DNA from 2 places in the Hahella aquimaris genome. Region 2 is predicted to be linked to the other one. Evidence: riboswitches for the same ligand, from Rfam matches in the RefSeq annotation. Region 2 holds a riboswitch; the other holds the start of a gene.
The links. A riboswitch is a leader RNA that binds a small molecule or an ion and turns the genes downstream of it on or off. The one in region 2 is predicted to bind thiamine pyrophosphate.
Positions count from the first base shown of each region.

Region 1: it holds a riboswitch for thiamine pyrophosphate, as region 2 does, so the genes downstream of both, thiB (thiamine ABC transporter substrate binding subunit) here and thiC (phosphomethylpyrimidine synthase ThiC) in region 2, are expected to answer to the same signal.

Region 1 is NZ_CP132203.1:4,129,396-4,140,501, reverse strand. It holds gene O5O45_RS18235 (hypothetical protein) at 1-819, opposite strand, end outside; gene tpx (thiol peroxidase) at 1,033-1,530, shown strand; gene O5O45_RS18225 (alpha/beta hydrolase) at 1,599-2,279, opposite strand; gene O5O45_RS18220 (GNAT family N-acetyltransferase) at 2,288-2,722, opposite strand; gene O5O45_RS18215 (ABC transporter permease) at 2,873-3,670, opposite strand; gene O5O45_RS18210 (ABC transporter ATP-binding protein) at 3,692-4,315, opposite strand; gene O5O45_RS18205 (tRNA-queuosine alpha-mannosyltransferase domain-containing protein) at 4,650-5,711, shown strand; gene O5O45_RS18200 (ATP-binding cassette domain-containing protein) at 5,730-6,341, opposite strand; gene O5O45_RS18195 (thiamine/thiamine pyrophosphate ABC transporter permease ThiP) at 6,334-7,905, opposite strand; gene thiB (thiamine ABC transporter substrate binding subunit) at 7,970-8,989, opposite strand; TPP riboswitch at 9,041-9,179, opposite strand; gene O5O45_RS18185 (GNAT family N-acetyltransferase) at 9,297-9,857, shown strand; gene O5O45_RS18180 (phosphotransferase) at 9,888-10,712, shown strand; gene O5O45_RS18175 (sensor histidine kinase) at 10,882-11,106, opposite strand, start outside.
Region 2 is NZ_CP132203.1:5,582,979-5,594,084, forward strand. It holds gene O5O45_RS24695 (thiazole synthase) at 1-562, opposite strand, end outside; gene thiS (sulfur carrier protein ThiS) at 610-819, opposite strand; gene thiO (glycine oxidase ThiO) at 809-1,873, opposite strand; gene thiC (phosphomethylpyrimidine synthase ThiC) at 1,863-3,779, opposite strand; TPP riboswitch at 3,890-3,994, opposite strand; gene O5O45_RS24715 (hypothetical protein) at 4,380-4,808, shown strand; gene O5O45_RS24720 (hypothetical protein) at 4,811-5,251, shown strand; gene O5O45_RS24725 (DUF4153 domain-containing protein) at 5,322-7,094, opposite strand; gene O5O45_RS24730 (hypothetical protein) at 7,243-8,988, opposite strand; gene O5O45_RS24735 (hypothetical protein) at 9,034-10,788, opposite strand; gene O5O45_RS24740 (pyridoxine 5'-phosphate synthase) at 10,967-11,106, shown strand, end outside.

The DNA of each region.
Region 1 (11,106 bases), 1.5 Mb from region 2:
GCCGTTATCGCAAACGATAATGGCGTCCGACAAACCGTTGCACTGGTTGATGTCCGACGGCAATTCTTTCGAATAGCGAGACTGGATCGCCATGGCGGATTTATCCCGTTTAAGGAAGCCGTACATGGTTTCAAAACGGTCTGAAAAACTCAGATTTTGCTTTTGGATATCCTTGAAGGAGTAATAGAACTTGGTGAAGCTCATAGTGGCGTCGCCCAGGCCTATCTCCAGCATTTTGGGAATATAGACGCGATAGGCTTGAGACAGATAGTCCTTCACCGCGGCTTCATTGGCGGGATCACCCTGGAAAGAGGGCAGGTTTAATTTGTTGCCCTCCGTCAGAGCGCCTTGCTTCAAAAACTTGTTCTGCTTGTTGGTCGCCAGGTGATATTGGTGAGAGCCGCAGGTTATCTGATCCTTGTAGAGCAGGCAGTCGTTGGCTGCGGGAGCGCTGGAGCGGGAGGCTGGTTGCTCATCCGTCTTGGGCTCAGAGCGAGAACTATTACTGGAAGCGGTTGCAGGAGGCGTGGCGGCGGACTCGGTTTTCCGCGGTTTCTGCGACTTGCCGGCGCCGGGCAGCGATAACCCCAGCTTGGTGGCGGGACGTTTAAGCAGCAACGCCTGAATCTGGCGGTCGTTGCGGCGAAAATCCTCCAGTTTTGGCAGCGTGGCTCCTTCACCTTTGTCCTGAATTTCGCAGTAGAGACGCTCCATATCGGTGCGGGCCTGAGCCTGGCAGTCCGCCAGACTGTGCGAGCTGAACGCAGCAGCGCCAAGCAATACGGATGTTTGTGCAAGAGAGAGTATTTTATTTTTCATAGGGCGCTAGCATAGCGGATCGGCGGGACTAAACTGAATAGGCCATTTTTCAGCCTGCCATAAGGTCATTGTCGCTTCTCATATGCCTGGGTGCTGCTTGCCAAGATTTCATCTCTCCGCAATGGGATTTGTGCTAGTTTTGTAAACGGCCCTGCCTTCCCGCTGGATTCAGGGATTTCCGTTCAATTACTTACCTGTCGAAAAGGATAAAACATGGCTTCTATCACCTTAAAAGGCAATCCGGTTGAAACCAAGGGCGACCTGCCTGCAGTCGGCTCCAGCGCGCCGGATTTCACCCTGGTCAAACCTGACCTGTCCGAGGCGACGCTCAAGGATTACGCCGGCAAGCGTCTGGTGCTGAATATTTTCCCCAGCGTGGATACTCCTACTTGCGCCACGTCCGTTCGCAAGTTCAACGAGAAAGCAAGCAAGAAAGACAACACTGCCGTCCTGTGCGTGTCCGCTGACCTGCCATTCGCCATGGCGCGTTTCTGCGGCGCGGAAGGTTTACAGAACGTGGATAACGGTTCGGTATTCCGTAATGCCGAGTTCGGTGATCGTTATGGCGTAACGGTGATGACCGGTCCTCTGAAAGGACTGTTGTCACGAGCGGTTGTGGTTATCGACGAATCCGGCAAGGTTCTGCATACCGAGCAGGTGGCGGAAATCGCCGACGAGCCAGATTATGAAGCGGCGCTGTCTGCGCTCTAAGCGGTTAGCGAGGCGTGTGAACGCTTGAGGAAAACCAAACCGGCGCGTTTAGCGCGCCGGTGCGAAGGTTAGGCCAGCACTTTCTGCATCCACGCCGATATATCGTGAATCTCTTCCAGACACACACTGTGATCCATCGGGTAAGTACTGTACTCCGGCGCATACCCCATTGTCTGCAGGTGGCCGAGGGCGGCCCGTCCCAGACTCTCCGGCACGACGGAATCCACGGTTCCATGACAGATACGGATGGGAATGTCGCGATTCGCCGGGTCAGGCTTCAGGCTGGCGATGGTGGCCAGATAAGTGGAAAGCCCCATCAGGCCCGCCAGTGGTTTAGGGTAGGTCAACGCGGTCTGATAGGCGACCGCTCCGCCTTGGGAAAAGCCCGCCACGATAATGCGGCGACTGTCTATGCCGCGTGCGATCTCTCTGTCCACTAATGCGCGCACTGCGTTGGCGGATGCTTGTAAGTGCGCTTCGTCCACTTTGCGTTCGATATTCATCTCCAGAATGTCATACCAGGCCGGCATGACGTAACCGCCATTGATCGTGACAGGGATAGACGGCGCATGGGGAAAGATGAAACGCACCGCCATATCTTCAGGCAGACGCAGCTCCGGCACGATCGGGGCGAAGTCGTTGCCGTCGGCGCCGAGGCCATGCAGCATGATGAAGGCGGCGTCCGCCGGTTTATTGGGCTCAATTTCAATGTGAGGCAGTAGTGCTTGAGTGGGGGCTAGGGTAGTCACGTGATAGATTAACCGATGCTTTTTTCCAGAATGGATTGTTGTTTCATATGTTCGAAGCCAAGTTTGCCATAAAACTCCAGCGCTTCCAGCCGCACGGCGTTGCAGCGCACGCGCAGTCGTTCGCAGCCGCGCGCCAGCAGCCACTCTGACGCCGCCATCACCAATTGTTTGCCCACGCTTAAACCGCGTCCGTTCTCGTCCACCACCAGACTGATAATCTCGCCAAAGCATCCTTCCGCCAGTCGAACGTCAATACTGGCTTGAATGCAGCCGACGGCGACGCCGTCTTTTTCTGCGATGAAGGTTTCGCCGCCTCTTTTGGCTATCTGGGTGATTCTATCCGATGTCTCCTGAGGTGAGACGGCGTAACCCAATTGCGTCATTAAATGGGAGATGGGAGTTGCGTCGGCGCAAGAGGCCGCTCTGATATCGATGGTCAGCATAGGCGTAGTCGGATTCGCTAGGTTGGAGTCTGGCCCGAGCCGGGCGTCTGACGGCTGGTTGTGCGTCTAATATAGCCTGAAACGGGAGCGTAAAGAACTGTGGCCGATCTTGGCTTTGAGCGATGACGTTCTGATGACAGCGTGCGCAGATCATTTCAACGCTAGACGATCCAGGCGCAAACGATGGCGCTCGTCGAACAGACGCCAGATGGCCAGTCGGTTGGCGATCCAGGTTCCAAAGCCGGTGGCGGCGACAATCATCAGAAATATCATGATCTGATAGGCGACGGCGGTTTCCGGCGGACTGCCCGCGAGAATCTGTCCCGTCATCATACCCGGTAGGCTGACGACGCCAGCGGTGGCCATGCCATTGATAGCCGGCGTCATGCCTGCATGCAAAGCCTGTCGGCGCTGGTCTTGGATCGCTTCCTCGGCAGGTTCGCCCAGCATGAGGCGACCTTCGATAAGGTCTTTCTGATTTCTGGCTCCGGCGGTCAGACGATCGAGGCACAGTGACACCCCATTCAGAGTGTTGCCGAGAATCATGCCCAGCAGAGGAATGGCGTATTGCGGTTGATACCAGGGCTCAGGTTGGATAAGCGCCAGCAGGACAATCAAAATCATGGAATATGAGCTTGCCGTCATGGCGAACAGACCGATGCGGAAAGTCCAGCCTTCCGTGAATCTGTGTTCTTGTCGCGCGCCGACTTCTCGTCCCGCCATGGCCGCCATAAACAGACTGACCATAAGCACCCAGGGTAAGGAGGTCTGGGCGAACAGAAATTTCAGCGCCATACCGATCAAGCTCAGTTGGATGGTCAGGCGCGCGACGCCGATCAGTATGCCTGAGCTGAGGTCCGGCGCCTGTCGCCAGTTGATCCAGGCCAGACTGCACACCAACAATGCGCACAAGCCCAGGTCCCAGATGCTTAAATGAATAATGCTCATCGTTCAGCCTAAAAACGGCGCTCAAACTTGGAAAGTGGGAGTGAGCTCGCTCAGTTCTCTCACTTTATCGTCAATGATGTTCCAGAAGCGATTGGCCAGGCGCAGACACTGCTCCTGATCGTGGCTGACCAGGCAGATCGCCCGGCCGGGCTCCGCCAGATAGGCGGTCAGCATCCGCTCGACGCGCTCACGATTGCGGTTGTCCAGATTGGCGCTCGGCTCATCCAGCAGCGCGACGGCGGGCGCGCGTGACAGGGTTCGGATCAGGCCCAGGCGTTGACGTTCACCGCTGGAGAGGCGGCTCGCTTCCCAGCCCGCCACATCAGGATTGAACCCGGCTTTTTCATACCAGGACGGCGGCATGCCGGCGGGCATGTGCTCTCCCACGGTGGGCAGCCACCAGCGGCATTCGCTGGGAGTGAGCATTACCCTGCGTCGCCACTCCGGCGCAGGAATCCGATCACAGGCTTCCCCGCGCAAGAAACAGGTTCCAGAGTGCGGGTCCAGATCGGCGATGGCGCGTAATATCAGACTTTTGCCACAGCCGGACGGGCCGCTCAGAGCGACGCAGTCACCCTCGTAGAGGTGATTGGAGAAAGGTTTGAGAGAACCTATGGCTAGGTCTCTAAGTGACAACAGCGGCATTGCGTCAACCTGCTCACGCTCGTGAGTATCACGAAGGTCTGCTGAAAATCAGGCCAGGGGAAATTGTTCGCATACAGCTTGCGGCGCCGCATTGGCGACGGGACGGAAGTGCTCCGCCAGGGTCGCTTTTGAACGCGCCGCTCAATAAAAGTCTATCGTAAAAATCGTATAACGCCCGTAAAACTTTGTGGAATTATGGGCGGGGTTTTTAGGCCATTTAGAGACGTTTTCTAACTCCCTGATTGTTATTAACATGCCAATATCATTGCCATATTAATAATAACCGGGCGCTGAAACATAGCGAGGCCGCCAACATCCAGAAAACGGATCACTCATGAAAATACTGCTGCTATCCGCCTACGATGTAGACAGCCATAAACGTTGGCGACAAGGTTTGCTCGATGCGTTCCCAGAACACGATTGGGTTTCGCTCACCCTGCCGCCTCGCTTCTTCCGCTGGCGCATTCGCGGTGCGCCGATCAGTTGGAGTCTGTATGAAGACGAAGCGCTGCACAGGGCATATGATCTGGTCGTGGCCACTTCCATGGTGGATGTCGCCACTCTGCGTGGGCTGTATCCGAATCTGGCGGCGACGCCGTTGCTGGTCTACTTTCACGAAAATCAGTTGGCTTACCCCTGTTCGGAGGAGCAACACGATAGTATCGATCCCGCCATGGTGAATATTTACGCCGCACTGGCTGCTGACCGAGTCGTTTTCAACACGACGTTCAATCTGGAATCCTTTCTTGCCGGTCTGGAGAATTTGATCAACCGTTTGCCGGATGCGGTGGACGCAGAGCTGTGTCGCCGCATACGCGATAAAAGCCTGGTAATTCCGGTCCCATTGGAAGACGAACTATTGCGCTTTCCACGGGAGGAAAAGGGAGATGGGCCACTGACCATCGCCTGGAATCATCGGGTGGAATACGACAAAGGCGTGGATGATCTATTGATGATTGTGCGAAGACTACGGGCGAGGACGCATGACTTTCAGCTCGTCTTGCTCGGACGCCGCTTCCGACAGGCGCCTCCCGCCTGGAGCCAACTGCAGGAAGAGTTCGCTGCGCATCTGCTGTTCGATGATTACGCAGAAAGCCGCGAAGATTACTGGCGCTGGCTGAGTCGTGCGCATGCGGCGCTATCCACGGCTCAGCATGAGTTTCAGGGCTTGGCGATGATGGAGGCGGCGGCGCTTGGGTGCGCGCCAGTGACGCCGGACCGTTTGAGCTATCCTGAACTGTTTCCGCTGAACCGCCGCTATCGGGATGCGGAGGAAGCCGTGGATTTATTGCTGGGCGCTCGCTCTGTGCGCCCCTGCGATATGCGCGAGTACGCCTGGAGCGCGTTGCGCGGCGTTTATGCCGATGTGTTGAGTAAAACGGCGGATCGGTCGTGATTGCTCACGAGTGACTGTCTAAACGACGTTTGCGTCGTCGAGATGAATCGCGCGGTGCGCAAGCCGGCTGACGTCCTCGCTTTGATGGGTGACCATCAACAGGGTTTTGCCGAATCGCTCCGCCATCGTGCGGGTCCACTCGGTGGCGAGGCGACGGGTGTCGGCATCCAGCTCCGAAAAGGGCTCGTCCAGTAGAATTAACGGTTCTGGCCGCAGCATCGTGCGCAGCAGAGCGGCCCGCTGACGCTGCCCTCCTGAAAGGCGGCCGGGAAGTTTGTCCAACTGGTCGGCGATCCCCAAAGCCTGGGCCTGTGTAGGGATCTCGGAGTGCATTGCAACGTCCACCCCCAGCTTCAAATTCGCCATGACAGTGAGGTGTTCGAACAGGTTGTAATCCTGAAACAACATGGCGACCGGTCGCTGTTCTGGCGGCGTGTGGGTGAGGTCCTTGTCTTCCCACGACAGGTGACCTGCCTCCAGCGCGACAAAGCCAGCGATGGCCTCCAGCAAGGTGGATTTCCCCACGCCGCTGACACCTTGCAGGGCGATGATTTCCCCTTGGGCGACTTGCAGATCGTAATGCAGGGTGCGGGCGCCCCGTTTAATTTGAAGTGCGCGAATTTCAAGCATGTCGGGGGGATTGCTTCTCCAGATAAAAAATCAGCAGGCCGCAGACGCCCAGGAATACCATGGAGGCCAGTGAGGCTTCATTCAGGCGATAAGTGCTGGCGTAACCGTAAATCAGCCAGGGCAGGGTGACGAAGTCCTGGTTGCCGAAAATAGAGTAAATCGCCACGTCTCCCATAGCCAGCATGCCGACGAAGGCGGCGGCGGTGCGAATGGCCGGCGCCATATAGCTCCATTCAATGCGCCGGCGCTCCCAGGAAGTCAGTTTCAGAGAGAGAGCAAGGCGATGATACTGGCTGTCGAAGTTCAATAGCGCAGGCTTCAACTGCGATGCAGCGAAAGGAACGGTGATCAACCCATTAATCACCGCCACCAGCCAGATACCCCAATGATCCAGATCCAGGTGCGGCAACAGCAACACAAACAGTCCTACGGACAGCACCATGGCGGGCACCGCCAGCGAATGCGAGGTGAGCCAGTCCAGCCACAGCGCGGCGGGGGATTGTTGCATGCGAGCGCGACGATAGGGGCGCAGGGCGCTGTAGGCGAGACTGATCGACAACACCGTAGAGACGACGCCCAGGCCAAGTGTGACCAGTAATGGGCGGCTCAGAGAACGCCAGAATTCGATACCCACGTCGCCATGAACCACGCGCGGCGTCAGCGCCAGCAGCGGCGCTAATAAAAACAGCCAGCCGCAGAGGTAGAGCAGGCGGTACGCCAACTGTTCAAGACCCGTCGCCGGGGGGCGCAGTTGCGCCGGCGCGGAGGCGGGACTGAGCCAGGACACTTTGCCGCAGAACGACACCAGCAGAAATGCGGAGCCGGCGATCAGCAACTGCACCCAGGCCAGCGCCAGGGCTTCGGAGATATTGAAGTCGTATTTCAGCGCCTGATAAATGGCTACTTCCAGAGTGGTGGCTTTGGGACCGCCGCCCAGCGCCAACACCACGGCGAAGCTATTGAAGCAAATGACGAAAATAAAGCCCAGCAATAGCCAGGTAGCGCTGTGCGCCGCCGCCCATTCCAGGCGCCAAAAACGCTGCGCGCGGGTGAATTTGAGCTGGCGCGCCAGACGCCAACTGGCGTCAGGAATGGATTGCAGGCGCAGATACAGGGTGCGCACCGCAAACGGCAGATTAAGGTAGATATGCGCGATCAGGATGCCGCTCAGGCCGTACAGGTTCCAGTCGTCTCCCAGCAAAGGGCTGAGACTGCCGGATCGACCCAGCAGACTGATGATGCCGGTGATCACGATCAACGTCGGCATCACAAAACAGAGTACGCACAAACTCAGAAACGCGCGTTTGTGCGTGCTGTCTTTGAGATAGCTGAGCGCCAACGCCATCGGCCAGGCCAGCGCTACAGAGAGCACTGCGCTCAACGTCGCCTGCAACAGGGTGAAGCGCAGGATGGCGAGAAAGTAGGGATCGCTGAAATAGCTCCAATCGAACTCACTGCGATTGAAACCGATCAGACCGCCGAAGGCCAGGGCCGTTGCGGCGGCGACCAGACACAGAGCGGGCCAGCCCGCCCATTTGCCTGTGGTGAATGCACCCAGCTTCATCAAAGTACAACCTGCATGGAAAAAGCTGACAAGTTAAGACAATAAATTAAAGTCGCGGCGGCGCTTATTGAGCGACGGCGCCGCGCCATTCTTTGATCCATGCTTTACGGTTTGCGGCAATATACTCTGGCGTCAGCTCAATGGGCTTCGGCTGAATCAGCGTATCGAAGGCTTCGGGCAGCTTGACTCCCTTGCGGACCGGCAGCATCCAGTTGGTCACAGGGATAACTTCCTGGGCTTCTTGAGAAATCAGAAATTCAAGAAAGCGATTGGCCAGTTCCTTTTTCTCGCTGTTCGCCGCGATGGCGGCGACTTCCACTTGCATTACATGGCCTTCGCTGAATAGCGCCGCCTTGTACTGCGATTTGTCTTCCGCCACTTGGTGATAGGCAGGGGATGTGCTGTAACTGAGAACGTAATCCGCATCGCCTTCCAGGAACATGCTGTAGGCTTCCCACCAGCCTTTGGTGACGGTGACCGTATGCTGCGCCAATTGCTTCCAGGCCTGTTCCGCCTGATCGCCGTACGCGCTTTTCATCCACATCATCATCCCCTGGCCCGGCGTGCTGGTGCGCGGGTCCTGGTAAATCACGGAGGCGGAGGAGTTCACCAGCTCCTGCAGAGATTGCGCCGGCTGTTTGATTTTCTGGCTGTCGTAGATGAATGAGAAATAACCGTAATCGAAAGGTACGAAGTCTTTATCGCTCCATTTCAGCACTGGCGTCAGGGCGTCAAAGGCGACCGAGTGCGGTTGCACCAGACCTTCTTTGCGGGTTTCTTCTATCAATCCGGTGTCCAGGCCCAGCACCACATCCGCTTTGGCGTTCTTGCCTTCGATGCGCAGCCGGTTGAGAATGCTGACCCCGTCTTCCAGGGCGACGAATTTAAGGTCGCACTGACAGGTGGCTTCGAAGCTTTTTTCCAGCGCAGGTCCGGGCCCCCACTCGCTGACGAAGGAGTCGTAGGTGTAGACCGTCAGCTCTTCCGCAGCGCTCGCGCTGGCGGCGAAAGTCGCGACAGAAACGGCGATAAGCGTGCGGGCGGCGCGGGATACGGATGCAGTATGATGAAACAGGTTGTACATGGAAGCTCCTCTAAACAGCGAGGCGCGGAAGCGGCGGCTTGATCCAGGAAGCGATCAGCCGGCCTCATTTCCTACGCCAGCATTAACTGGATCAGGTTCTACGGGTACACTCTCAGCCTGACTGGCGTGTGTTCGAGCGCAATGGCGCATCGAATAAACGCAGTGGAGTCAGGCGCCCCGATGAGACTGCCCGGATTCTAACCAAAAGCGATGGGACAATCTACGCGGACGCGGGATATTTTGCAGTGAGGAAACTCTGTCTGCGGTTGCCTGATGCGAGTAAACCTTAACAAGGAGTCAAGACAGGATGGCGTTTACAAAGATGGAAACCGAGCGTTTGACGCTGCGGGTGGTGAGTCCGGAAGACGGGCCGCTGCTGAACCAGACGATAATAGAGTCTCTGGATCAGTTGCAGCCCTGGCTGGACTGGATGACGCCGCCGCCGAGCGTGGAGGAGACGGTTCGCTGGTGCCGGCAGGCTTACGCACGCTATCTGCTGGAGGAAGAGGTGAATCTGATGCTGCTGCGCAAGGAAGACGGCGCATTGGCGGGAGTGTGCGGTTTGCGTAAAGCCAACGCCGCTTTGCGACATCATGAAGTGGGGTATTGGGGGTCGGCGCGCCTGCAAGGCGCTGGTTATATGACTGAGGGTGTGAAGGCTTTGGCGGAGTATGCGCTACTTGAGCTGGCGGCCAGCCGGGTTTATCTGACTACGGACGAACGCAATCTCAGCAGTCGCAAGCTGGCTGAGCGCGCCGGATTTCAGCTTGAGGGCGTGTTGCGCAACGAGCGCATGGATAACCAGGGACAGTTTCGTCACACCTGCGTGTACGCGAGAATTGCGGCAGGAAACTGGACTACCCATTAACCTGTAATACCCACAATCATTGAGAACGGCATGAGCGATATCCTGCAGCCACAAGACCCCACACAACGCCCGTTTGTTACGGAGCGACTGCGGGCGGCTGACGCCTTTCTGGGGGCGGAGATGGACTGGCGGCTCATGCTGGCGTCAGGGCACAGCAATATGCTGTTTCGAGCGCAAGGGCCGCAAGGCGATTTGGTGCTGCGTATCAACGCCAGCTCGCTGCGCGCCTTTGGCGTTGATCGGCGGCTTGAGGCGGAGGTGCTGCAACTGATCCAGAGCGCTGGCTGGGCGCCGAGAGTGCTCTGTAACGCGTGGCGGGAAGGTTGGCTGTTGATGACGCATCATGGCTCCAGCCTGACCGAAGCCGGCGATCAGGACGTCGCCTCGCAACAGACCCTCAGGCAGTTACTGGCGTTCGTCGCAGATCTGCAGTGTATCACCGAAGGGCCAGCATTTGATTACCAGGCTTTGATGGCGCTCTATCGACGTCGTCTACAGGAGCGCGCCGCTGCGGCTGCACATCAGGCCTGTCTGCAGCAACTGGAAGATGCGTTTTCCGCTATCCCCAACGACACCATGGCGCTGACCCACCATGATCTGCACTCAGGCAACCTGTGTCTGGATCAAGGACAGCTGATCGTACTGGACTGGGAATATGCCGGCTTGGGCTGGCCCTGGCTGGACATGGCCTCGCTCCTGCAACACCACGACCTGGAAGCGGATGACCTATACGCCTTGCCCGCCTGCGCCAACTTGAGCGCAACGGAAATCGAACAGCGACTGCAACTTGCCGCGCATATCAATCAACTCCTTGAGCAACTTTGGTTTGCGGTGAGAGAGGAGCAAACTGGGTGATTGATTTTATCCTTTTTGAACTTCGCCAAATAAAACCTGGACCAGCCCGGCCACTAAAGTGACTCCAAGACATACGCATGCCCAACTCAGACGCATATGCAAAAACAAGTATTTCAAAGAGCGAGGGGAGGGTTAAAGTTGTCCTTACCGCAGATATTTTCCGTCGACTCTAATAAGTTATAGACGCATCCTGAGACCCGAAGTCTGACTCTTTCTCTTCTTCCTGGCCTTTTCCTTCATTCTGTTCAGCTGTGGCGGGCGCATGCAGCGGTAGCTCTATTTTGACCACACAGCCGTGTCCAACGGCGCTGGAGATGTTGATGGTTCCTCCCAGCACGTTGGTGACCAGTTGGTGCGTCAGGTGCAATCCCAGGCCGGTGCCGCCCTGGTTGCG
Region 2 (11,106 bases):
GACCGGCGTCGATGATCATCGGCGTGTCCGGCAAACGCTCCCGCAGCATGCGCAGATTGTATTTGTTCAGCAATCCCTGGCCCGTACCGATCGGCGCCCCCCAGGGCATCAACGCCTCACAGCCTGCATCCAGCAACCGGCGACACAACACCAGATCTTCCGTGCAGTAGGGCAACACTTTGAAGCCCCGTTTGTTCAATTCCTTCGCGGCGTCCACCAGTCCGTAGGGGTCTGGCTGCAGGCTGTAATCGTCGCCAATGACCTCCAGTTTCAGCCAGTCCGTCTGGAAAATTTCCCGGGACATTTCCGCTAATGTCACTGCCTCTTTCGCCGACTTACAACCTGCGGTATTAGGCAGCAGCTTGCAGCCGCTGGAGCGGATGTAATCCCAAATGACTTTGCCGTCCTGGTGCGCCGGATTCTGCCGCCGCAGGGACAACGTAATGATCTCTGCGCCGCTGGCTCGCACCGCTTCCAGCATAATGGCCGGCGACGGATACAGCGCCGAACCGATCAGCAGACGACTCGCAAAAGTTTCTCCATACAGAGACAGCTTATCCACGATTTACCTCCGGTGGCGATAGCCACCTGTACTTGTTTCAAGGCGCGTCAGCCACCCGCCACCGGGGCCACCACATCCACCAGATCGCCTGGGCTCACTTTGGTTTGCGCATAGGCGGAGCGCGGCACGAACTCGCCATTGATGGCGACGGCGAAACCGACGCCGGTGTAACCACTGGCCTGCAACACCTCGGATAGCGCGTCATCGCGAACCTGGGTGGGTTCGCCATTCAACGTAATTTCGATTTCAGGCGGCATATTGTTTCTCGCTGTGCAATTGATCCAGCACCTGCCCGACCACCACAGGCCCCAGCAGATAGCCATGGCGGTACAGTCCATTGGCGCAGATCAGCCCCGGCTCCCGCGTCACCCTGGGCAGGTTATCCGGCAGCGCCGGACGACAGTTGACGCTGGTTTCCACCACCCTCGCCTCCGCGAACGCCGGATTCAACGCGTACAGGGCGCTGCTCAGCTCCAGTGTGGATTGCAAACTGATAGGCGACATATCCGCGCTCTCAATTTCCGTGGCGCCGATAATGATCTGACCGTTCAAGCGCGGGACCGCATATAACTTGTAGCGGGGATGCATCAGACGGACGGGGCGATTCAAACTGACTTCGGAGGTTTCAATAATCATGACCTCTCCGCGCACGCCGCGCAGTCCCGTCATATTGCGACTGGCGCCCAGGCCGCGCACGTCGATGACCCAGTCAAAACGCTCGCTGCCGCTGCTCCAATGCATACGGTGGGCGGAGCACTCCACCTGCGTGTCGGAAACCAGGCGAACGCCGCCTTGTCGCAGCGCGGCGAGCAGTGCGTTGAGCAAGAGGCGACTGTTGACGTCCGCTTCCGAGGGCAGATACAGACCCTGCTCAAAATGATCCGCCAGCCCCGGCTCCAACCTGGCGACGCCCTCTCGATCCAGCCATTGCAAGGCTTCGTCGGCGGGAAGTTTGGCGTTGAGATCACGCTGAAACTGCGCCAGCTCCGCCTTATCCAGCGAGTGCGCCACCACAACGGAACCTGCCTGGCGATAGCTGGCCGACATGTCGGTTTGACGCTCCAGTTCGGCGATCCATCGGGGCCAGATATCCAGGCTGCGCATGCCCATGCGGTAAACCTCAGGCTCTGCGGACACCAGCTCGCTCAATGGAGAAATCATGCCCGCCGCGGTCCAGCAGGCGCCGCCGGGCCGCTCGAAGTCTCCAGCGTCAAACAGAGTGACCTCATGCTTGCGCAGCGCCAACCGCCAAGCGCACAGGCGCCCAAGCAAACCGCCGCCGGCGATGCCGATACGCAGCTTAGACTTCATGATACAGACGCCGCCCCGCGTCTTTGTATTTCTGCGACATTTCCTGCATACCCTGCTCCGCTTCCTGCTGCGACGCGCCCTCTGCCTGCGCCTTCTCCGCCTCCAGCCTGGCGGAATAGTCGCGCACGTCCTGGGTGATTTTCATCGAGCAGAACTTGGGTCCGCACATGGAGCAGAAATGCGCCAGCTTGTGCCCTTCTTTGGGCAGGGTTTCGTCGTGATACGCACGGGCGGTGTCCGGGTCCAGGGCGATATTGAACTGGTCTTCCCAACGGAACTCGAAACGCGCCTTGGACATGGCGTTATCCCGCATTTGGGCGGCGGGATGGCCTTTCGCCAGGTCCGCCGCATGGGCGGCGATCTTATATGCAATCAGACCTTGTTTGACGTCATCCTTGTTGGGTAAGCCCAAGTGCTCTTTGGGGGTGACGTAACACAGCATGGCGCAACCGTACCAGCCGATCATGGCGGCGCCGATGCCGGAGCTGAAATGATCGTAGCCTGGGGAAATATCCGTGATCAGCGGCCCCAAAGTGTAAAACGGCGCTTCTTTGCAGTGCTTGAGCTGCTCTTCCATGTTTTCCTTGATCATGTGCATGGGCACATGGCCAGGGCCTTCGATAATAGTCTGCACGTCGTGTTTCCAGGCGATCTCGGTGAGTTCGCCCAGAGTGCGCAGCTCACTGAATTGCGCCTCGTCATTGGCGTCGGCGATGCAGCCGGGACGCAGTCCGTCTCCCAGCGAAAAGCTGACGTCATAGGCTTTCATGATCTCGCAGATTTCCTCAAAGTGGGTGTAGAGGAAGTTTTCTTTGTGATGGGCCAGACACCATTTCGCCATAATGGAGCCGCCGCGCGAGACGATGCCGGTAAGGCGTTTGGCGGTCATGGGCACATAGCGCAGCAGCACGCCAGCGTGAATGGTGAAATAATCCACGCCCTGCTCCGCCTGCTCAATCAGAGTATCGCGGAACACTTCCCAATTGAGGTCTTCCGCGACGCCATCGACTTTCTCCAAGGCCTGGTATATCGGCACCGTACCGATAGGAACCGGGCTGTTGCGGATGATCCATTCGCGGGTTTCATGAATATTTTTACCCGTGGATAAATCCATCACCGTATCCGCGCCCCAACGGGTCGCCCACACCAGCTTTTCCACCTCCTCTTCGATGGACGAGGTCACAGCGGAATTACCGATATTGGCGTTCACTTTCACATGGAAATTGCGGCCGATGATCATCGGCTCCGCTTCCGGGTGATTGATGTTACAGGGTATCACTGCCCGTCCCGCCGCCACTTCCTGACGCACGAACTCCGGGGTGATGTAACGGGGCGTGTTGGCGCCGAAGTTCATGCCGGGATGCTGGCTGCGCATGGCGTTCTCGATTTCCGCCTGCTCCAGAGCCAGATTTTCACGGATGGCGATGTATTCCATCTCCGGCGTAATAATGCCTTTACGGGCGTAATGCAGCTGGCTGACATTGCCGCCGGCGCGCGCCTTACGCGGAGCGTGACGATGCTCAAAGCGCAGGTTATCCAGGGACAGATTCTGCTCGCGACTTTGCGCGTAAAACGAAGACGAACCGTGAAGATGTTCGGTGTCGCCACGCTCGTTGATCCAAGCTTCGCGCATACGCGGTAAACCGCGTCGCACGTCGATCGCGACAGCGGGGTCCGTGTAGGGACCAGACGTATCATATACCCGCAGCGGTGGGTTCTGTTCCGTAGCGCCATCCTGCAAAGGCGTCGGCGTCAGCGTGATCTCGCGCATCGCCACCCGGATGTCGGGACGACTGCCTTCGGCATAAATTTTCTTGGAAGCGGGAAACGGTTGCGTGGACAGCGCATCCACCTGCGCCGACTCACTGAGTTTGCTGATTTTATTGATATCGATTGTGCCGCCCACAGTACTCTCCTAGTTGGTTGTATGGGGTAGCACCAGGGAGGAGAGAGGGCATCAACGTCTTGGTCTGCAATCGGACCCGCATCACAAGGATGGAGCGCCGCTAAGAACTGTTTGATGAACTACTTGTTTCCTACGCTGGTACTAACCAGATCAGGTTCTACGGGCCCCACTGTTGTGGTCTCAGCCTGTTACTCCAGGCACCCCGACAAGATGTGCCGATTAGTTTAGGCTTGGTGGCGGGTGGATGGCAAGTGCATGAAAAAAGCAATATTTAATGTATTTCACTGCAAATTGATTAATACACCTTTTAACTTTCTCATTCATTACGATCCCCCATCAGATGAAGAATATAGCCAACGAAAAGTCGATATTTTCTCGAATATAAAAGCTTTTCCCTACAGTTATTCTATTTTTAATTACTAATCCAACTCTTGACCTCTCCTTCTAAATTACCAAGCCAGCTTTTCGGCATTTCCGGTTAGTCGCTTTTTCTTAAACCAAAACACCGATTCTCTTGTGCTTCAGCCTGCTCTATTTTCTTAAAAGCAATGTTTATTGCCAATAAAAATTGAATTTAACGCGCTTTTGAGGAAACATGAGATGAATCCGACGCGGGCTGAGTTGAAGATTACTGTCGCCAAGTTGATTGAAACGGCTTATTCGACGGACAAGGGACTGACGGCGAAGATTGTGCGTAGTAAGGGACCGTTCAAGCTGGCGGTGGATCAGGACGGTAAAGCGACGCTGTCAGGTTCAGCGGGGGTGTTGACCTTCAGCGGCGATCCGGCGTTGAAGGCGATTGGGGCACGGGTGAAGTGGGTGAGTATTACGTTCGCTAACGGCGAAGGCAATCTAATCAAATACAGCGCCACGTTCTCCATCGGGCTTATCAGTCTTAGTGTGGGCGGCAGTTTTGATATTGAGGAGTTAATTACTTCCTGCTCCGGCCTGTTGTGCCGCGCCGCCAAAGCCATGCAGCAACGCAATCACGCCTACGACGAACAACTACGGAACATCATGGGGAACTAAGCATGAAAATCTGGGGACTGATTCTATGTCTGCTTGCAACAGGATGCGCATCCGTTGGCGCGCTCGATCCCTTGTATCCAAATTACCGTCTGTACGCGGAAGCCGTTGACGCCAACGCACTGAGCGCAGACTATCCGCTGTACTTTTCCCGGCGGGTCGTGGACCAGGTCGCGGATGATCAGGCGGCGCTCGCACAGTTAGGGTTCAAAGCCTACATGCTGCGGGAGCACTCCCATTCCGCCGCAGTTGGAGAAGATAATGGCTGTCTGACGGTCAATGGCTACGGCATCGGCGGTGAGCCGCTAACGTTTTATCTGGCTTACGTACAGGAAGGCGCCGAATGGCTGATTGATGATGTGAATGTGGTGTTTCTGGAGCCGGATCAGGCATTCAGCGCCGCCGCTAAATGCCCGGAGGAAACGCGAGTTAATGCGAATAGCTAGCTTGGTTACTATCACTGGATGCGGGCCTTCCCTGTTTTTAGGACGGAGAGGCCAGTCCAAGTTCCGTGTTCTATTCAGAGCGCATTGGCGAAAAAGACATCACCGTACCGCCAATATGAATTGATTTATAACGCGGCAGCTCCAGACGGTACTCGCCTCTTTTGAGTACGCCAAGTAAATCTTCATCGTAATAATAGGAGGAGCTGGGCATGATCAACCGACCCACTTGATTCCATGCGCCTGCTTCGTCCGTAGCATAAACTTTGAGGTCGTAAACGTACTCAGGGCTATCGGCGATCAAAACCTCTTTCTCACCATCGTCGTCCAGGTCCACAGATAAGGCGAAGCACAATTGTTCCCGGCACAATTCCGGTTCGATGCTACTTTCAAACGCCGCCTTATCGGCTACGCCTTCATTAAGCCATTCCACACCAGCCGGCTTCGAGTAAAGTTCCGCCAGGCGCTGTTTTTGCTCCCAGTCATAGTAATACTTGGCGCTCTCAAGCACGTCTAACCGTTGCGCCAAGACTGTCGCTTCAGCTTTAGACAACGCGCCCTCCTCTTCCGTCAACGCTTTAATTAGCGTCAGCTTCTCTTCGCCTGATCGGCCTAGCTGATAGCGAAACAACCCAAGATCAATATCTTCCGCCGAGATTTCACCGGCTTTCAGTCTGGCGAACTGATTGCTGGCGCTCACTTCCTGAGGATTCAGCCAGGGCGTCAGCGTGAGCAACGCCACTCCCGCAGCGGAGAGAATGATCGGGGTATTGACCGAGTTCAACATCGCCCGCCAGGAGGTGCGTTTCGCTAAAAAGATAACGCTATAGCTTAGCGTCAGGGCCAAAGCAAATACCACGAACAGAGCGGAATAGTAACGATCCGGAGTCAAACCATATTGTTCGATACGCTGGTAGAGCGAGTACCCGGCCAACAGCGCGAATATCGGCAACAAGCCCACCAATACATATATCCCCGCCCGTAACCATTGCGGGTACGGATTACGGTCGCCATCACAGAGCGCCGCCCCATTCAATGACACCACAGCCACCAGGATCATCGCCAGCAGCATGGGGGTGGAGCGGCCGGTGCTCCAGATCATTTCCAGGCCCACAATGGGCAGAGTGACGGCGAAGGCGATCATGAACGCCGCCACCGGCGGCAGAATCGCGCGACACACTGTGGCGATCAGGCCGCTCAGCATATTCAATAAATTGGGATAACGGCAGCCCAGACTGATGCCCAAGGCGAAAATGACCGCCGAGGCGGTCCATCCTACTGGCGGGGATTCTACGAACCGACCCGGTCCTCTGATCCCCAGAATATCGAACAAAGAAACGCCCAGCATCGCGACCAACCAGTAGATGCCCACCAGTAGCCCCGCAAAAGCCAGAATAAACAGGTTTTCCCAATACTTGCGATACAACTCCACATTGGGAATATCGCTCATAAAACTCTGATTTTTTTGGAAGTCGCACTGAACAAAAGGCAGCAGCGCAAATAACAGCGGCACGATTGTCACCCACCATGAGGTAACCAGACCTGAAGAGCCCTCGTAGCTGCCGCCCTCAGGTTTGAAGGTGTTGGCGATTAGCCAGACCGCAGACAAGCCAATTACGACGGCGATGCCCGCCGCCAGCACCCAGTTCGCAGCGCTCCTGCGCGTTCTGGCGGTAAATAGAAACGCGCCGGCGAAGACAAAAACCAAGGTTATCGCGACAGCCGCGGCCTTCTGAGCCATGAGACCTTCCGGCCAGTGCTCCATACCCAGCCATGCGGCGGTTCCCGTCGCTATGCCTGCCAGCAACGTGGAGAAAAAGGGAAAACGGGTTTCTTGAGGGGTCATAGTGTCCACTGCTAAATAAAATCAGAATCAGGATAAAACGCCAGCATACACAGCAATACTGACTTTCGAGAGGTGGGATTATGGCGAATTATGGCGCCGCAACTTCATCCTCAGAGAGACGAATCTGAATACAACGCCATGTTAAAGTTTAAGGCATAAAGGCGCGCAGCATAGCGGGCTTCATTTCTTCCTTAAAGCGCTTATTAAGCTTCAAATCCGATGTGATAATCCGCATGAAACGTCCATATTTGTCTTCCACTTTCGCACCGTAATAAAACACGACCAAGGGCGCGCCATCCGCATCATTGTATGCATTATAGTAGGAATAGATCGTGTCTCTATCGTTACCCCATTCTCCTTCCATAATAGGCTTACCCAAATAAGCAAAATTCTGACTGACCGCCTCTTTGAACCAATCTTCTATCACAGCGCCTTCTAGCTCCACCATGGGCGAGAAGACCACTCTGAAGATTTCACCCTCTTTTAGCTCCTTCGGAACGTAGTAACGCTCTTCGTTGAGGCTGATTCTCGTACCCCATTCATAGGGTAACTTCTCCGCCGGGCCTGATTTACGCATCGGAAACAGCGTTCCCCCCAAGAAGGGCTGCGTGCGGTCGTCATAACAGAAGCCGAAAAGTTTTCTATCCGTTTCGCCATTATCGTAGGTCAGCTCCATGGCGTACCCGTTCAAACGGTATCGACCACGGTTATTGGAACCATCATTGCGTTTTTTCTGAGAAGTGACGCCAACGCCAGGAGAGTTACCGCTGACAATAGAACTATCCCCGGTGTCGTCACTATATGATGCGGCGTAAACACTGGTTCCTGCCGTCATGGAAGACATCATCCCGCTTGAGAACAGACTGGAGTAACCTTTCGAGAAGCGGCCGGCGCCGAGAAAAGTCCAACTGTTGGTGTAGGAGCTACCTCCCCCAATCATGCCCATATTCACCATCGTGGTTTTCGAAATATAGCGATTCAGACGTTCGCCCATTCGCGCCGGCGCCAAATGTCGACCTTTATACAGCGAACTCCACTCCTTCTCGCTGGCGGGGATTTTCACTTTATAGCTCTCTTCGTCCTCCTCCTCCCAAACCCCCCAGCGATTGGGGTATTCCTCGCGAGACTTGGCGACATCCAGATCTTCCGGTGGTACGGTCAACCCTTTATAGGCCGCGCCATCTTTGAACAACAGAATCACGTAGTCGTCGTAGGTGTCATCAATTCTGTTTTCAGTAAAGTCGCATACCAGCGCCTCATATTTGTCAGGTAGCGAATACTCTGGCGCGGCGGCGTTATCGATGCGTTTCAATTCTGGCGGGGCGGCTTTGGTAGTGATTTTGGCGGGAGGGGCGACAGGTGTTGCTTCAGACGTTGTTGTTTCAACCGGCGTGTTAGACACAGCCTGGGAGATCGCAACGCCCTTCAGGCGTTCCGGCATCGTCTCTTTAATAACTCTCTGCATACCACTGGCGTAGCGGGACACCAGCGTCGTCACATCTGAAGAAAGAATGCGCAGGTACACCGCTTTGCCTTGTCCATAGAACCCCATGTAATGCGCGTAACGGGGGACGCCGTCCTGCCTTTGCAACGCGTAAGTCGCCGTCATCACGCCGCCATTATTCTGCCTGGGCTCCGGCGCCGCCAATACTTCGCCCCACTTGCCGGCGTCCAGATCAATGCGCTTTTTGAACCACTGCGGATATTCGCTTTGTGGGAGCGTTTCCGCCAGGGCGACAAACAGCCGGTATTCTTCCTCGCTGGCCAAATCACCGGGGATAAATATCTCTTCCCCATTTTCGACCAGAACAGACCAGCCATCTGGAGCGGCAAGGACCACTGATGTATAAAGCACAAAAGGTAATGAGGCGATAAATACCAGTTGTCTGCGCACAGTTTTGACCAAGCATGACAATTGCAATTTTCTAACCTCTGGCGACTATTGGCGGAAAGCTTCTTTGAAAGCTGGCTGCAGTTCCTTGGTATAACGGTCCGCCATGGCGGCGTCAGAGACTACGAGGCGGACGAAACGCCCGAATCGACCGCGAGTCTTCATGCCGTAATACAACACATAAAGATCTCGGCCATTTTCCCTAAACGCGTTGTAGTACTGATACAGCCCCTGTTGGCTTTTCCAATTAGATGCGAGCAGCGGATCACCGAGATACGACAGGTTTTCCGTCACGGTCTCCTTGAACCAGTCCTCCATCGAGCGCCCGTTTAATTCCACTTTCGGAGAAATCACCAGACGGAAAACTTCTCCTTCCTTGAGATCGCCGGGGACATAAAATTGGTCCTCATTTTCAGTGATCACCATTTTCCAGTCGACTGGCAAATCACGCTCGGCCTCGGACTCTTTCATCCAATACATCGTCCCCCCCAGGAATGGATCGGTACGGTCGCCGTGGCAAAATCCAAATAGCATGCGTTGTTTTTCGCCGTTATCGAAACTCAGATTCATGGCGTAGCCGTTCAGTTGATATGCGCCCCGGTTTTTAGCGCCATCTTTGTTCTCTCTGGTGGTGGAGGTCACCACACCGGGCGCCATCCCGCCCGCCACCGAGCTATCTCCGTGCTCATCGCTTTTGCTGGAGGCGTATACGCTGGTGCCGGTCAGGGCCGACGCCGCGCCTCCCGAGCCATGCAGGCTGGATGAACCTTTGGTGAAGCGCCCTGAGCCGTGAAAGGTCCAACTGTTGGTGTAAACGCTACTGGTGGCTGAGATACCCGCCATACCATGCGCGTTCATGATGTAGATGTAACGGTTCAGTCGTTCCCCGATCCGCGCCGGCTCCAGAAGGGCGCTGCGCTTAAGCTCACGCCAGCCGCCGCCAACCTTAACCTTGTAACCATCGCCGCTCTTCTTCCATACGCCCCAGTTTTTCGGATCTTCCTTGCGCGCTTTGGCGACATTGAAATCCTCAGGGGGAACCTTCAAACGCTTGTATGCGCTGCCGTCTTTAAATAACAGATAAACAAAGTTATCCACTTTGTAGTTGGAGTTGGAGATGCCCGTCGTGTAATCACACACCAGCGCCTCGTAGGTATTGGGCAAAGAGTAGCGAGGCAACGCGCCGTTATCGACTTTTTGGATATCCGTTTTTTTGGTTATACCCGTATTTGGGGTTGAGGCAGGGAGGCTCTGCGCAGATTTCTGCGTCGTTTCAGGCTGAGGAGCCGGAGTCGCGGAGCCTGACTGGCTGGCGACGCCCTTGAGTCGTAGCGGCAGGTTTTCCTTCATTACCTGCTGCATGCCTGCGCTGTAGCGGGAAACTAATTTAGCGCCGTCTGAAGCGAAAATGCGCATGTAGACGGCCTTCCCCTTACCGTAAAACGCCATATAGTGGACGAATCGCGCCTTACCCTCGGTCTGCATCATCACTGTGGAGCTAAGCACCCCGTTCTTATTTTCTTTGACCGCCAACGTGTCGATAACCTCGCCCAGCCTGCCGCCGTCTTCTTTCAGCACACGTTCAAACCAACCCCGATATTCACTTTGCGGCACGTCTTCCGCCACGGAAAGAAACATGCGGTATTCTTCGTCCGCTTTCAGGTCGCCAGGAATAAACAGCTCTTCGCCGTTTTCCACTAACACTTTCCATCCATCCGGCGCCGCCAGGGCGGAAAAGGAGAGCAGGAATGCGAGCACTACGGCGATGCGCAATATCCATCGCGGAAGGAGTCGAGGTTTCATCAGATGGGGGTCCTCAGTAGCGGTTATTGAGTTCTTTATTGAAGCATAATAAGTACTTACAAACGTCTGGGGGAAACCCTTGGTGGCGGGGCGTGAAGGGCGTCGCAGTGGGTTTGTCCGCTGCAGGGTGCTATGATCCTGCAACATCGCGTGACAGTTTTATAAGGACCCAGCAGATATGAAGACCGTTCTGAGCGTAAACCTCAACAAGATCGCCCTGATCCGCAATTCCAGAGGGCGCGATTATCCCAGCGTGAAGGCGTTCGGACGCCGCGCGTTGCAGGCGGGCGCTGGTGGGGTCACCATTCATCCACGACC